2 regions of the Pelosinus sp. UFO1 genome follow, and region 2 is predicted to be linked to the other one. Evidence: a T-box and tRNA genes for the amino acid it is inferred to sense, from the RefSeq annotation. Region 2 holds a T-box; the other holds one or more tRNA genes.
The links. The T-box of region 2 lies ahead of ileS (isoleucine--tRNA ligase). A T-box ahead of a tRNA ligase gene usually reads a tRNA of that ligase, here a tRNA-Ile.
Positions count from the first base shown of each region.

Region 1: it encodes a tRNA-Ile, which carries the amino acid that the T-box ahead of ileS (isoleucine--tRNA ligase) is inferred to sense. The anticodon was not compared.

Region 1 is NZ_CP008852.1:14-7,653, forward strand. It holds rRNA gene UFO1_RS00005 (16S ribosomal RNA) at 1-1,540, shown strand, start outside; tRNA gene UFO1_RS00010 (tRNA-Ile) at 1,644-1,720, shown strand; tRNA gene UFO1_RS00015 (tRNA-Ala) at 1,784-1,859, shown strand; rRNA gene UFO1_RS00020 (23S ribosomal RNA) at 2,134-5,065, shown strand; rRNA gene rrf (5S ribosomal RNA) at 5,166-5,282, shown strand; rRNA gene UFO1_RS00030 (16S ribosomal RNA) at 5,609-7,167, shown strand; rRNA gene UFO1_RS00035 (23S ribosomal RNA) at 7,475-7,640, shown strand, end outside.
Region 2 is NZ_CP008852.1:2,563,668-2,571,307, reverse strand. It holds gene pgeF (peptidoglycan editing factor PgeF) at 1-321, shown strand, start outside; gene UFO1_RS12095 (YggS family pyridoxal phosphate-dependent enzyme) at 506-1,207, shown strand; gene UFO1_RS12090 (cell division protein SepF) at 1,225-1,653, shown strand; gene proC (pyrroline-5-carboxylate reductase) at 1,681-2,502, shown strand; gene UFO1_RS12080 (RNA-binding protein) at 2,495-3,280, shown strand; gene UFO1_RS12075 (DivIVA domain-containing protein) at 3,300-3,749, shown strand; T-box leader at 3,849-4,065, shown strand; gene ileS (isoleucine--tRNA ligase) at 4,102-6,888, shown strand; gene UFO1_RS12065 (DUF5665 domain-containing protein) at 6,966-7,253, shown strand; gene UFO1_RS12060 (nitroreductase family protein) at 7,272-7,640, shown strand, end outside.

The DNA of each region.
Region 1 (7,640 bases), 2.6 Mb from region 2:
TGATCCTGGCTCAGGACGAACGCTGGCGGCGTGCCTAACACATGCAAGTCGAACGGAGATTTCAGCAATGGAATCTTAGTGGCGAACGGTGAGTAACGCGTAGACAACCTACCTTCTAGATGGGAACAACACTGCGAAAGTGGTGCTAATACCGAATGTTGTATTTTAGATGCATATTTAAGATACTAAAGGTGGCCTCTATTTATAAGCTACCACTAGAAGATGGGTCTGCGTCTGATTAGCTAGTTGGTGAGGTAATGGCTCACCAAGGCGACGATCAGTAGCCGGTCTGAGAGGATGAACGGCCACACTGGGCTGAGACACGGCCCAGACTCCTACGGGAGGCAGCAGTGGGGAATCTTCCGCAATGGACGAAAGTCTGACGGAGCAACGCCGCGTGAGTGAAGAAGGTTTTCGGATCGTAAAACTCTGTTTTCAGGGACGAATGTGCGATATGTGAATAATGTGTTGTAATGACGGTACCTGACAAGAAAGCCACGGCTAACTACGTGCCAGCAGCGCGGTAATACGTAGGTGGCAAGCGTTGTCCGGAATTATTGGGCGTAAAGCGCGCGCAGGTGGGATAATAAGTCTGATGTTAAAGTTCGGGGCTCAACCCCGTGAAGCATTTGGATACTGTTATTCTTGAGTGCAGGAGAGGAAAGTGAATTCCTAGTGTAGCGGTGAAATGCGTAGATATTAGGAGGAACACCAGTGGCGAAGGCGACTTTCTGGACTGTGTCTGACACTGAGGCGCGAAAGCCAGGGTAGTGAACGGGATTAGATACCCCGGTAATCCTGGCCGTAAACGATGGGTACTAGGTGTTGGGGGTATCGACCCCTCCAGTGCCGGAGTTAACGCAATAAGTACCCCGCCTGGGGAGTACGGCCGCAAGGTTGAAACTCAAAGGAATTGACGGGGCCCGCACAAGCGGTGGGAGTATGTGGTTTAATTCGACGCAACGCGAAGAACCTTACCAAGGCTTGACATCGTCTGATGACTCTAGAGATAGAGAGTTCTCCTTCGGGAGACAGATAGACAGGTGGTGCATGGCTGTCGTCAGCTCGTGTCGTGAGATGTTGGGTTAAGTCCCGCAACGAGCGCAACCCTTATCCTATGTTGCCAGCACGTAATGTGGGAACTCATGGGAGACTGCCGTGGATAACACGGAGGAAGGTGGGGATGACGTCAAGTCATCATGCCCCTTATGTCTTGGGCTACACACGTACTACAATGGGCTTTAATAGAGGGTAGCGAGCCGCGAGGTGAAGCCAAACCCAAAAACAAGCTCTCAGTTCGGATTGCAGGCTGCAACTCGCCTGCATGAAGTCGGAATCGCTAGTAATCGCAGATCAGCATGCTGCGGTGAATACGTTCCCGGGCCTTGTACACACCGCCCGTCACACCACGAAAGTTGAGAGCACCCGAAGCCGGTGAGGTAACCAGCAATGGAAACCAGCCGTCGAAGGTGAGATCAGTGATTGGGGTGAAGTCGTAACAAGGTAGCCGTATCGAAGGTGCGGCTGGATCACCTCCTTTCTATGGAGATTTGAATCATTGAAATACATGGTTCTAATCCAAGGTCGACACATCTGGTTGTTCATCTACTTACATTGCTTAGTTTTGAGGGAATACCTCAAATGGCCCTATAGCTCAGCTGGTTAGAGCGCACGCCTGATAAGCGTGAGGTCAATGGTTCGAGTCCATTTAGGCCCACCATTATTTTGTTGTTTTGATTCGAGGTAACTCGGATTTTTTTAAACGAAAAATGGATTTTAACATGGGGAATTAGCTCAGCTGGGAGAGCACCTGCCTTGCACGCAGGGGGTCAACGGTTCGATCCCGTTATTCTCCACCATCTACTTTTATGTTCTTTGAAAACTGCACAGAAGAAAGCAAAGTAATAATTCTAATAGCAATATTAGGGTGATTACCGAGCATGTTAGGATTTTTTTTGAAACATGTATATTCGTTATTGAATATACCACCAACCAAAGGTTGGCAAGAAATAGTTAGATGCTAGGAGCGACGAGGACATGAAATGAGTCGTACGACTGTACGTCGAATGGAATGCCCGCAGAAGCGACAACGCAGATGACTGTTTATTGACAGCCGACTGTTAGTGAGACATAAGTCAAGCTAATAAGGGCATACGGTGGATGCCTTGGCGCCAAGAGCCGATGAAGGACGCGGTAAGCTGCGAAAAGTCATGGGGAGTCGCAAGCAGGCTTTGATCCATGAATCTCCGAATGGGGAAACCCAACAGTGGTAATGCACTGTTACCCATACCTGAGAGTATGAGGAGGGCACCTGGGGAACTGAAACATCTAAGTACCCAGAGGAAAAGTAATCAAGTGAGATTCCCTAAGTAGCGGCGAGCGAACGGGGAAGAGCCCAAACCGAGTCAGTTTACTGATTCGGGGTTGAGGACCGGCATAATTCGAGTCAGGCTTAGTCGAACTACCTGGAAAGGTAGACCATAGGGGGTAACAGTCCCGTAGGCGAAAAGCAGAGCAAGATGGCCGAGTTCCAGAGTACCACGAGACACGTGAAACCTTGTGGGAAGCAGGGGGGACCACCCTCCAAGGCAAAATACTCCTTGGCGACCGATAGCGTATAGTACCGTGAGGGAAAGGTGAAAAGCACCCCGGGAGGGGAGTGAAAAAGAACCTGAAACCGTATGTCTACAAGCAGTTGAAGACCCTTATGTGGTCAACAGCGTGCCTATTGAAGAATGAACCGGCGAGTTACAGTAACTAGCGAGGTTAAGCAGAAGATGTGGAGCCGCAGCGAAAGCGAGTCTTAATAGGGCGAATAGTTAGTTGTTGTAGACCCGAAACCGCAGTGATCTATCCATGGCCAGGTTGAAGCGCAGGTAAAATTGCGTGGAGGACCGAACTCGTGAACGTTGAAAAGTTTTGAGATGAGTTGTGGATAGGGGTGAAATGCCAATCGAACGCGGAGATAGCTGGTTCTCCCCGAAATAGCTTTAGGGCTAGCCTCAAGAAATAAGTACAGACGGTAGAGCTCTGATTGGGCTAGGGGCCTTATAGGTTACCGAACTCTGTCAAACTGCGAATGGCTGTACTCGGACCTTGGGAGTCAGACTGCGAGTGATAAGACCCGTAGTCAAGAGGGAAACAGCCCAGACCATCAGCTAAGGTCCCAAATGCCGTACTAAGTGGCAAAGGATGTGGAACTTCAGAAACAACCAGGATGTTGGCTTAGAAGCAGCCACCATTTAAAGAGTGCGTAATAGCTCACTGGTCGAGAGGTTTTGCGCCGAAGATGTCCGGGGCTAAAGTACGGAACCGAAGCTATGGATTTGTACCTTTGGTACAAGTGGTAGGGGAGCGTTCTATACGCTTTGAAGCAGTACCGTAAGGAGCTGTGGAGTATATAGAAGTGAGAATGCCGGTATGAGTAGCGAAAAGACAAGTGAGAATCTTGTCCACCGAAAGCCTAAGGTTTCCTGAGCAACGCTCGTCGTCTCAGGGTAAGTCGGGGCCTAAGCCGAGGCGTAAATGCGTAGGCGATGGACAACTGGCAAACATTCCAGTACCACCCACATCCGTTTGAGTGATGGAGTGACACAGAAGGGTAAGTAATCGCATGAATGGAAGAAATGCGTCTAAGCTTGTAGGGTGTTTAGTAGGCAAATCCGCTAAACGTATAGCCTGAGGAGTGACGGGGAGTTGCTAGCGATAGCGATGAACTTACTGATCCCACACTGTCAAGAAAAGCTTCTAGCGAGGCTGTGGGTGCCCGTACCGCAAACCGACACAGGTAGGCGGGGAGAGAATCCTAAGGTGCGCGGGAAAACCCTCGTTAAGGAACTCGGCAAAATGTCCCCGTAACTTCGGGAGAAGGGGAGCCCTTTTAGGTGATTACCCTTGCGGTATGAGCTAAAGAGGGTCGCAGAAAAGAGGCCCAAGCGACTGTTTACCACAAACACAGGTGCCTGCTAAAGCGAAAGCTGACGTATAGGTGCTGACACCTGCCCGGTGCTGGAAGGTTAAGGGGAGTGCTTAGAAGCAATTCGAAGGTGTGAACTGAAGCCCCAGTAAACGGCGGCCGTAACTATAACGGTCCTAAGGTAGCGAAATTCCTTGTCGGGTAAGTTCCGACCCGCACGAAAGGTGTAACGACTTGGGCACTGTCTCAACGAGGGACCCGGTGAAATTGAAATACCTGTGAAGATGCAGGTTACCCGCGACTGGACAGAAAGACCCCATGGAGCTTTACTGTAGCCTGACATTGAATTTTGGTAAATGATGTACAGGATAGGTGGGAGACTGCGAGATATGTACGCTAGTATGTATGGAGTCATTGTTGGGATACCACCCTTTATTTACTGGAATTCTAACTTTAATAGTAACGACATTAAGGACAGTGTCAGGTGGGCAGTTTGACTGGGGCGGTCGCCTCCGAAAATGTAACGGAGGCGCTCAAAGGTTCCCTCAGCGCGGCCAGAAATCGCGCGAAGAGTGCAAAGGCAGAAGGGAGCTTGACTGCGAGACGTACAGGTCGAGCAGGGACGAAAGTCGGACTTAGTGATCCGGTGGTACCGCGTGGAAGGGCCATCGCTCAACGGATAAAAGCTACCCTGGGGATAACAGGCTAATCTCTCCCAAGAGTCCATATCGACGGGGAGGTTTGGCACCTCGATGTCGGCTCATCACATCCTGGGGCTGTAGTAGGTCCCAAGGGTTGGGCTGTTCGCCCATTAAAGTGGTACGTGAGCTGGGTTCAGAACGTCGTGAGACAGTTCGGTCCCTATCCATCGCGGGCGCAAGAGACTTGAAGGGAACTGCTCCTAGTACGAGAGGACCGGAGTGGACGAACCAATGGTGTACCAGTTATCCCGCCAGGGGTACAGCTGGGTAGCTACGTTCGGAAAGGATAAACGCTGAAAGCATCTAAGCGTGAAACCAGCCTTAAGATGAGGTCTCTCATAGCGTAAGCTAGTAAGTCCCCTTGTAGATGACAAGGTTGATAGGCCAGGTGTGTAAGTCCAGCAATGGATTCAGCTGACTGGTACTAATAGGACGAGGGCTTGACTTAATTTAGTTAGTAGCGTAGCTACTAACGACTAACATGCAGTCTTTCTTCTGTGAAGTTTTGAAGGAACATATGAAAATATGTACTTCTTTAAAAACTTTAATCCGGTGACGATAGCTAAGGGGTTCCACCTGTTCCCATACCGAACACAGTAGTTAAGCCCTTATACGCCGAAAGTACTTGGTTGGAAACGGCCTGGGAGGATAGGTAGTTGCCGGTTAGAGCACTCATTCTTAGTGAGTGCTCTATTATTTTCTCTAAATAGTACTTGACATAACGTGTGACTTGATGTTATACTAAGTAAGTTGTCAGCGAGGCTGGCAATAAGTACTAAAAGAATTATGTTGACATGGTGAATAAAACTGTGTTATACTAATATTCCGGTTGCGAAAGCGACCATGTGTTCCTTGAAAACTAAACAATGTAAGTAAGATTAAAATAAGCCAGATGTGCGGTACTCGTTTGAGTACAAAACAAAGTTAGTCCACTTCGGTGAGATTAACAAAACTAGTTTTTTAAAGAGCCATCAAGGTTCTCTAATATAATTTATTGGAGAGTTTGATCCTGGCTCAGGACGAACGCTGGCGGCGTGCCTAACACATGCAAGTCGAACGGAGATTTCAGCAATGGAATCTTAGTGGCGAACGGGTGAGTAACGCGTAGACAACCTACCTTCTAGATGGGGACAACACTGCGAAAGTGGTGCTAATACCGAATGTTGTATTTTAGATGCATATTTAAGATACTAAAGGTGGCCTCTATTTATAAGCTACCACTAGAAGATGGGTCTGCGTCTGATTAGCTAGTTGGTGAGGTAATGGCTCACCAAGGCGACGATCAGTAGCCGGTCTGAGAGGATGAACGGCCACACTGGGACTGAGACACGGCCCAGACTCCTACGGGAGGCAGCAGTGGGGAATCTTCCGCAATGGACGAAAGTCTGACGGAGCAACGCCGCGTGAGTGAAGAAGGTTTTCGGATCGTAAAACTCTGTTTTCAGGGACGAATGTGCGATATGTGAATAATGTGTTGTAATGACGGTACCTGACAAGAAAGCCACGGCTAACTACGTGCCAGCAGCCGCGGTAATACGTAGGTGGCAAGCGTTGTCCGGAATTATTGGGCGTAAAGCGCGCGCAGGTGGGATAATAAGTCTGATGTTAAAGTTCGGGGCTCAACCCCGTGAAGCATTTGGATACTGTTATTCTTGAGTGCAGGAGAGGAAAGTGGAATTCCTAGTGTAGCGGTGAAATGCGTAGATATTAGGAGGAACACCAGTGGCGAAGGCGACTTTCTGGACTGTGTCTGACACTGAGGCGCGAAAGCCAGGGTAGTGAACGGGATTAGATACCCCGGTAATCCTGGCCGTAAACGATGGGTACTAGGTGTTGGGGGTATCGACCCCTCCAGTGCCGGAGTTAACGCAATAAGTACCCCGCCTGGGGAGTACGGCCGCAAGGTTGAAACTCAAAGGAATTGACGGGGGCCCGCACAAGCGGTGGAGTATGTGGTTTAATTCGACGCAACGCGAAGAACCTTACCAAGGCTTGACATCGTCTGATGCTCCTAGAGATAGGAAGTTCTCCTTCGGGAGACAGATAGACAGGTGGTGCATGGCTGTCGTCAGCTCGTGTCGTGAGATGTTGGGTTAAGTCCCGCAACGAGCGCAACCCTTATCCTATGTTGCCAGCGCGTAATGGCGGGAACTCATGGGAGACTGCCGTGGATAACACGGAGGAAGGTGGGGATGACGTCAAGTCATCATGCCCCTTATGTCTTGGGCTACACACGTACTACAATGGGCTTTAATAGAGGGTAGCGAAGCCGCGAGGTGAAGCCAAACCCAAAAACAAGCTCTCAGTTCGGATTGCAGGCTGCAACTCGCCTGCATGAAGTCGGAATCGCTAGTAATCGCAGATCAGCATGCTGCGGTGAATACGTTCCCGGGCCTTGTACACACCGCCCGTCACACCACGAAAGTTGAGAGCACCCGAAGCCGGTGAGGTAACCAGCAATGGAACCAGCCGTCGAAGGTGAGATCAGTGATTGGGGTGAAGTCGTAACAAGGTAGCCGTATCGGAAGGTGCGGCTGGATCACCTCCTTTCTATGGAGATTTGAATCATTGAAATACATGGTTCTAATCCAAGGTCGACACATCTGGTTGTTCATCTACTTACATTGCTTAGTTTTGAGGGAATACGTCCTTGTTGCTACAAGAAATTGTAGTGATAGGAAATGTAGTACCTTATATGTTCTTTGAAAACTGCACAGAAGAAAGCAAAGTAATAATTCTAATAGCAATATTAGGGTGATTACCGAGCATGTTAGGATTTTTTAAAAAACGTATGATCCTTTGGGATTGTACACCACTAATGATTGTTCATTTATGAGCAGTCGATTAGCAAGACATAAGTCAAGCTAATAAGGGCATACGGTGGATGCCTTGGCGCCAAGAGCCGATGAAGGACGGGGTAAGCTCCGATAAGCTAGGGGGAATCGCAAGCAGGTTTTGATCCCTAGATTTCCGAATGGGGAAACCCAACAGTGGTAATGCACTGTTACCCATACCTGAGAGTA
Region 2 (7,640 bases):
ACTAATTATGGAACAAACCCAGAGGATTGTTTAGTTGGTATTGCTCCTTCTATTGGACCTTGTTGTTATGAGGTTGATGAAGTAGTAATCAATAAGCTAAAAAAACAGTTCGAAGATTGGGAGAAGCTAGTTAGGCCCACTGGTGATAGGTGGTATCTAGACTTATGGAGAGCCAATTGCATGGGATTGGAGCAAGTAGGTGTTAAGAATAGAAATATTGTAGTCAGTGGAGTATGTACTGCCTGCAATCATGAATTATTTTTCTCCTATCGGCGAGAAAATGGACACACTGGTCGATTAGGTGCGGCGATTATCTTGTAAGCAAACTGCTTACAAGATTTTTTCTTGAAATTTACTCCTTTTATGATTAGAATTAGAAAGTGGAATTATGTCGGCATATCTTTGACGTAACATTGTAATGTCAATATATTTTTTTGGTTTAGGATATACTGTAAGAGGAAATTAATGTTTATTCGCGAATAATGCATATAATGGAGGATTTACTATGTCTATATCTGAAAACCTAACCGAAATTATAGGAAATATTACAAATGCTGTAAATAGGACAAGTAGTACGCGAATACATATAGGAAATTCTGTTAAATTAGTAGCTGTAACTAAGAATCATGAAACTCCAGCAATACAAGAAGCGATAGCCGCAGGAGTAATGGCAATTGGCGAAAATAGAATACAAGAAGCAACTAAGAAGGCCCAAACTATTGGACATCAAGTAGAATGGCATCTTATTGGTCATTTGCAAACCAATAAGGTTCGGCAAGCAGTAGAACTCTTTGATATTATTCATTCTGTTGATAGCGAAAGATTGGCTGTTGAAATTGACCGTGTTGCTGGCATCCTTGGTAAACGTCAGGATATTCTTATGCAAATTAATATGGCCAATGAAGATACCAAATTTGGAATATCTTCTAAGGACGCATTAATGTTAGGACGAGCTATTAGTAACCTAGAGCATGTTCGGTTATGTGGAATAATGACAATTGCTCCTTTTTATGAAAATAGAGAACTTGTGAGACCAATATTTCGCAGCATGTATGAATTATTTATGGAACTAAAGACTGCGAATTTGGCACATACAAATATAGAGTGGTTGTCAATGGGAATGACGAATGATTATATGATAGGTGTAGAAGAAGGCTCAAATTTAGTACGTATTGGTACTGGGATATTTGGTCAGCGTCAATATTAAAGGGAGGCATAAAAAAGATGAAGTTTATGGAAAAGGTTTGGGGAAGTTTAGGCTTATTTGAACCTGTTGAGGCAGAAGAGGAACTAAAACCTAAGGCTGAAGAATATGAATTAGCAAAAGGGAAAAAAGGTGGCAATATCGTTAATCTGCCTACGGCTCAAAAGCAAATGAAAGTAATGGTGGTTGAGCCCTTTGCCTTTGATGATGCCCAGCATGTTGCGGATCATCTGAAAAATCGCAAGCCAGTGGTAGTGAATTTTGAAAACTGTGATAAAGAAGTTGCCAAACGTATGATTGATTTTATCAGTGGAACTACTTATGCTTTAGCAGGAAGTATACAAAAAATTGGGAATAATATCTTTTTATGTGCTCCTAATAACGTGGATGTTACTTATAGCCCTCATGAAGAAGGTAGCGATAAAGAGTTTTTGCCATGGAATAAATAGGTTTTTTAAAAATGGGGGATTTGGAAGATGTTGCAAGATAAAAAGATTGGATTCATTGGTAGCGGAGCGATTGCTGAATCATTGATTGATGGAATATTAAAAGCTGGATTAGTGATGCCAAGTCAAATTACTGCGAATGACGTAACACGAGATCGCTTAGATCATATGGCTGATCGATTTGGTATTAATACAACCTTAAATATCCAGGAAATCATAAAAACCTCAAATATATTGTTCTTAACAGTAAAACCTCAGATTATAAATAGTGTTTTAGATGCTATTGCACCCTTTCTCCTGCCATCAACACTAGTAGTATCCGTTGCTGCAGGAATTACGATTGGAGTATTGGAAGCGAAATTAGCGCGAATTCCTATTATTAGGGTTATGCCAAATACTCCAGTTGCAGTAGGAGAAGGTATGTCGGTTCTTGCCTTGGGTCAATATGCCGGTGAAGAAAATGGTCAGCTAGTATTGACTATTTTTGCAGCTGTCGGTAGAGCTATTATTATGGATGAAAATGCTATGGATGCAGTAACTGGATTATCGGGTAGTGGGCCTGCTTATGCTTTTGTTATGATTGATGCTTTAACAGATGCTGGCGTAAGGGTGGGCTTGACGCGGAATAATGCGTTAATTATGGCAGCCCAGACTTTATTAGGAGCTGCCAAAATGGTTCTTGAAACAGGTGAACATCCTGCGAAACTAAGGGATATGGTTACTTCCCCAGGCGGAACTGCCATTGCGGGAGTCCATTCTTTGGAACAACATGGTGTGCGGGCAGCCTTAATTGATGCAGTACAAGCAGCTACGAAACGATCACAAGATATGGGGAAAAAAAAGCATGAATGAACGGGAAAAAATCCTACGGTATTATCAAGCTAGTGGCGAAGGTGATTTAGCTGCTAGACTACTTGATTTGGCAGAAACTGCTTTGCGTAATCGAAGATATAAGGTTACAGAATTCCTTGATCCATTTGGTTATAGTATAGCGGAATCAATCGCTGCTCATTATGATCGATTAGAACTTTTGTCAAGTGGTGGTTATAATGGGGCAGAACGAGTAAAAGCTGCTTTTGTTAATGAAGAATTTCGAGGAAATCCTGACTTTGGGCTAGAAGTCTTAGCGGCAAAATGGGATGAAAGATATTATGAAATTACTCATCGAGATGTACTGGGAGCATTAATGGGTCTTGGTATTAAACGGGAAATACTTGGTGACATCATAATGTGCGGACAAGGCTGCCAAATCCTTGCGGATGCTTCCTTGTTAAATTTTATTATGCAAAACTTTAATAAGATTGGTGCGGCACCTATAGTTGTTTCCCAGCTAGAACTATCTGCAATTGTTCCTAAAGAAGAAAAAATGAAAGAAATTAAGACAACAGTAGCTTCTCTTAGGCTTGATGTTATTGCAGCAGCAGGCTTTGGGACTTCTCGTAGCAGGATGGCTGACGAGATTGTGGCTGGTAAATTAAAAGTTAATTGGCAAGAAAGCAAAAATAGTGCCCAAAATATTAAAGAAAAAGATATTATTTCTATGCGTGGCCGTGGGCGTGTTGAAGTTTGTGAAGTATTAGGTCAAACTAAAAAAGGGCGAATCAGTATTTTGTTAAAACGATTTATATAGATAGGTGGAGGTATAATACATGTTAACCCCATTAGATATTCATAATAAAGAGTTTAAAAGAAGTTTCCGAGGGTATAATGAAGATGATGTAGATGAGTTCCTCGATCGCGTAATAAAAGACTATGAACAGCTATATCGAGAAAACATTGAATTAAAAGAAAGTATTGATAGACTTACAGGTAAATTAGAGCAGTTTCAGCATATGGAGACTACTTTGCATAATACATTGATCATTGCACAAGAAACTGCTGAAGAAGTCAAACTTAATGCAAAGAAAACGACGGAACTTATGTTGAAAGAGGCTGAAATTAACGCGCAAAAATTAGCAGAAGAAGCCTCCAATAAAGTAAGGCGCATGGCTGATGAGTATCAGGATCTAAAGAAGCAAGTTGATGTATACCGTGTTCGTATGCGAACCTTGGTACAGGCTCAGTTGGAAATACTTGGTGAACCCAATGAGGATGAATAGTTACATGTGTTAACTATTTTTTTGAATTAATAGGTAAGAAAAATTTGACGCAGAGAATTAAATTCGGTATAATAAAATTCGTTATATATGTACATAGTTATACAAGTAATGATGGAGACAGTAGCTGGGATATGTGATTTTGCAGCGAGTTAGGAAGAGTGTGAGCCTAATAAATCAATCATAGTGAATATCACTCCTGAACTGCAAACTGAAACTTAATTAAGTTTTGCCGTTTGACGAGCGTTATTTCGTTTTTGAGTGGCTGTGTAAGCAGTCATTAGGGTGGTATCACGGGAAACAACCTCTCGTCCCTTTAGGGATGAAGAGGTTTTATTTTTTTGGAGGTGTTATTTTGGATTATAGTAAAACTCTTAATTTGCCGCAAACGGATTTTCCAATGCGAGGTAACTTACCTGATAGGGAGCCGGAATTACTAGAATATTGGCAGCAGCAAAAAATTTATGAGAAACGTACAACTCAGATCGACAAACCTAAATTTATTTTACATGATGGACCACCCTATGCAAATGGGGATATTCACATTGGTCATGCCTTAAACAAGATTCTAAAGGACATGATTCTGAAATATAAATCGCTATGTGGTTACAATACTCCTTATGTACCTGGTTGGGATACCCATGGTTTACCCATTGAGCATGCTGCTATAAAAATATTGGGACTCAATCGACACGAATTAAAGCCATTAGACTTACGTCGTGAATGTAAAGAGTACGCCTTGAAATTTGTTGACACACAACGTAAGGATTTTAAACGTCTGGGCATTGGTGCGGATTGGGAAAATCCTTATGTAACATTACGGCCAGCTTATGAAGCAAAGCAAATCGAAGTATTTGGACAAATGGCCAAAAAAGGTCACATTTACAAAGGCTTAAAGTCAGTGTACTGGTGTACCTCCTGTGAGACTGCATTAGCGGAAGCTGAAATTGAATATGCCGAAAAGAAATCTCATACTATATATGTTAAATTTCCATTGGTGGATAGTAAAGGTACTTTACCTGTAGGAGTAAGTGCTGATAATGTATATGGCGTAATTTGGACAACTACTCCTTGGACCATGCCAGCTAATGTTGGGATTGCTGTTCACCCGGAACTTGAGTATGCGTGGGTGGAATGTCAGGGGGAAATATATCTTTTGGCAGTTGAATTAATCGAAGCGGTAGCCAAAGATAATAAGTTGGAAGATTACACAATATTATCAACAATGAAAGGTGCTGCTCTTGAGGGAGTAATTTTTACCCATCCATTTATCGAACGTCAATCAGTTATTGTCTTAGCTGATTATGTTACCCTTGAACAAGGTACGGGGTGTGTACATACAGCTCCAGGACATGGTCCAGACGACTTTGAGACGGGTATTAGATATGGACTGCCAGTTATCAATCCTGTGGATCATGCAGGACGCTTTACGGCTGAAGGTGGCATTTTTGAAGGAATGTTAATTCATGATGCGGATGTGCCGGTGATTAAGGAATTAGCTGCACGTGGCATGCTGCTTGGTAAAGGCAAAGTGAAACATCAATACGCACATTGCTGGCGTTGCAAAAACCCAGTAATTTATCGGGCAACAGAACAATGGTTTGCATCCGTAGATGGTTTTAGAGAGGACGCCCTGCAGGCAATAAAAGAAGTCAAATGGGTTCCAACTTGGGGAGAAGATCGTATTCATAATATGGTAGCAGACCGTCACGATTGGTGTATCTCACGCCAAAGGGTGTGGGGAGTACCAATTCCAATTTTTTATTGTGCAAAGTGCAACGAACATGTAATCAATGATACGACGATTACTGCTGTAAAAGATTTGTTTCGTATAGAAGGCTCAGATGCTTGGTGGGCGAAAACAGCAGCTGAAATTTTACCAACTGGATTTACTTGCTCTCACTGTGGCCACGATTCCTTCCGTAAGGAAACAGATATTATGGATGTTTGGTTTGATAGTGGGTCAAGTCATGCGTCTGTTCTAGAGCAGCAGAGTGAACTTGCTTGGCCTGCTGATTTATATTTAGAGGGTAGCGATCAACATCGAGGCTGGTTCCAATCGTCTTTGCTAACTTCCGTGGCAACTAAGGGAACCGCTCCCTATAAAGCTGTCCTAACTCATGGTTTTGTAGTAGATGGTGATGGACGTAAAATGTCTAAGTCAGTGGGTAACGTTATTTTCCCGCAAGATGTTATCAAAAAATATGGTGCAGATATTCTGCGCTTATGGGTGGCTTCTGCGGATTATCAAGCAGATGTTCGTGTTTCCAATGATATTTTAAAACAATTATCGGAAGTATATCGTAAAATTCGTAATACTTTCCGCTATATTTTAGGTAGTATACATGACTTTAATCCTGACACTGACAAAGTTAGTTATGAAAAATTGTTAGAGATTGACCGTTGGGCTCTTTTAAGGTTAGAGCAAGTTCGTGAAAAAGTTACGAAAGCCTATGAAGATTACGAATTTCATTTAATTTATCATACGGTACATAACTTTTGTACGGTAGACTTAAGTTCAATCTACTTGGATATTTTAAAGGATCGGGTGTATACAGCTCTACCTGCTTCAGTAGAAAGACGTGCAGCTCAAACTGTCATGTATGAAATACTGAATACGTTAGTTCGTCTCGTTTCCCCAGTTCTTACATTTACCTCTGAAGAAGTTTGGCAACATATGCATAGAGAACAAAATATGCCGGAAAGCGTACAATTAGCGAATTGGCCAATTGCTCATGGCGAATATTTAAACGCGGAATTAGAAGCTAAGTGGACTTCAATCTTGGCAATGCGTAGTGAGATTACAAAAGCATTAGAAACGGCTCGCCGTAATAAGGTAATCGGACACTCTCTAGATGCGGTAGTTGTTGTTTATGCCGATGGACAGGTCTTTACTCAGTTATCTGCTATGAGTGAAGAGTGGGCCAATATTCTAATTGTGTCAAAGGTAGTAGTTGTAGAAGATAGGAGTAAAGCTCCAGAAAACGCTTACCAAGTAGAAGATATGGCTTTGACAATTGACGTATCACAAGCGGAAGGCGAAAAATGCGAACGTTGCTGGATTTATAGTGATACTGTAGGTAACATGCAAGAACATAAAACATTATGCAAGCGCTGTAGTTCAGTAGTTGAAAAATTATAATTGTAATTTAAAAACCGGAATTTTTATTCCGGTTTTTTTTTAATCTTATGGAGATGATATAAATGGAGGAATGTTTTGTGGAAAAAAAGGATGTAATTCATAAACAGTTAGAAAAGTTAGTACGTCATTTAGAGTCATTACGTATTGCTGAATATATGGAACTATTAGAACGTCCAGGTAAGCTTATTTTAATAAACTTAATTGCTGGACTAGCAAGGGGGCTAGGGATAGCGATTGGAGCTACTGTTATTTTTGCCCTGGTATTAAATTTATTGCATCAAATTATCTTGCTAAATATACCAGGGATTGGAGATTTTGTTGCTGAAATCGTTCATATTGTAGAGGTTAAAAATAATAAGTTTTGAAGTTGAGGAGTGATGAATATGACAAAAGATGTATTTGATTGTATGAGGGAAAGTCATAGTGTTCGAAATTTTACACAACAGGAAATACTAGAACCTACATTAACACGAATTTTAGAAGCAGGTTGTTGGGCTCCTAGTGCTGGTAATTTACAACCCTGGTATTTTTATGTAGTCAAGAATCAAGAAGTGAAGCAAAAGGTAGCAAAAGCTTGTTTTGGAGAAAATCAGGTAGAAGAGTCGCCAGTTAGTATTGTGATATTAGCAGACCCAGCACGCTCTAATGAAAAATACGGAGAACGTGGAGCTCAATTATATTGTTTGCAGGATACTGCAGTTGCAGCAGAAAATATGATATTGGCGGCTCATGGATTGGGACTTGCTACATGC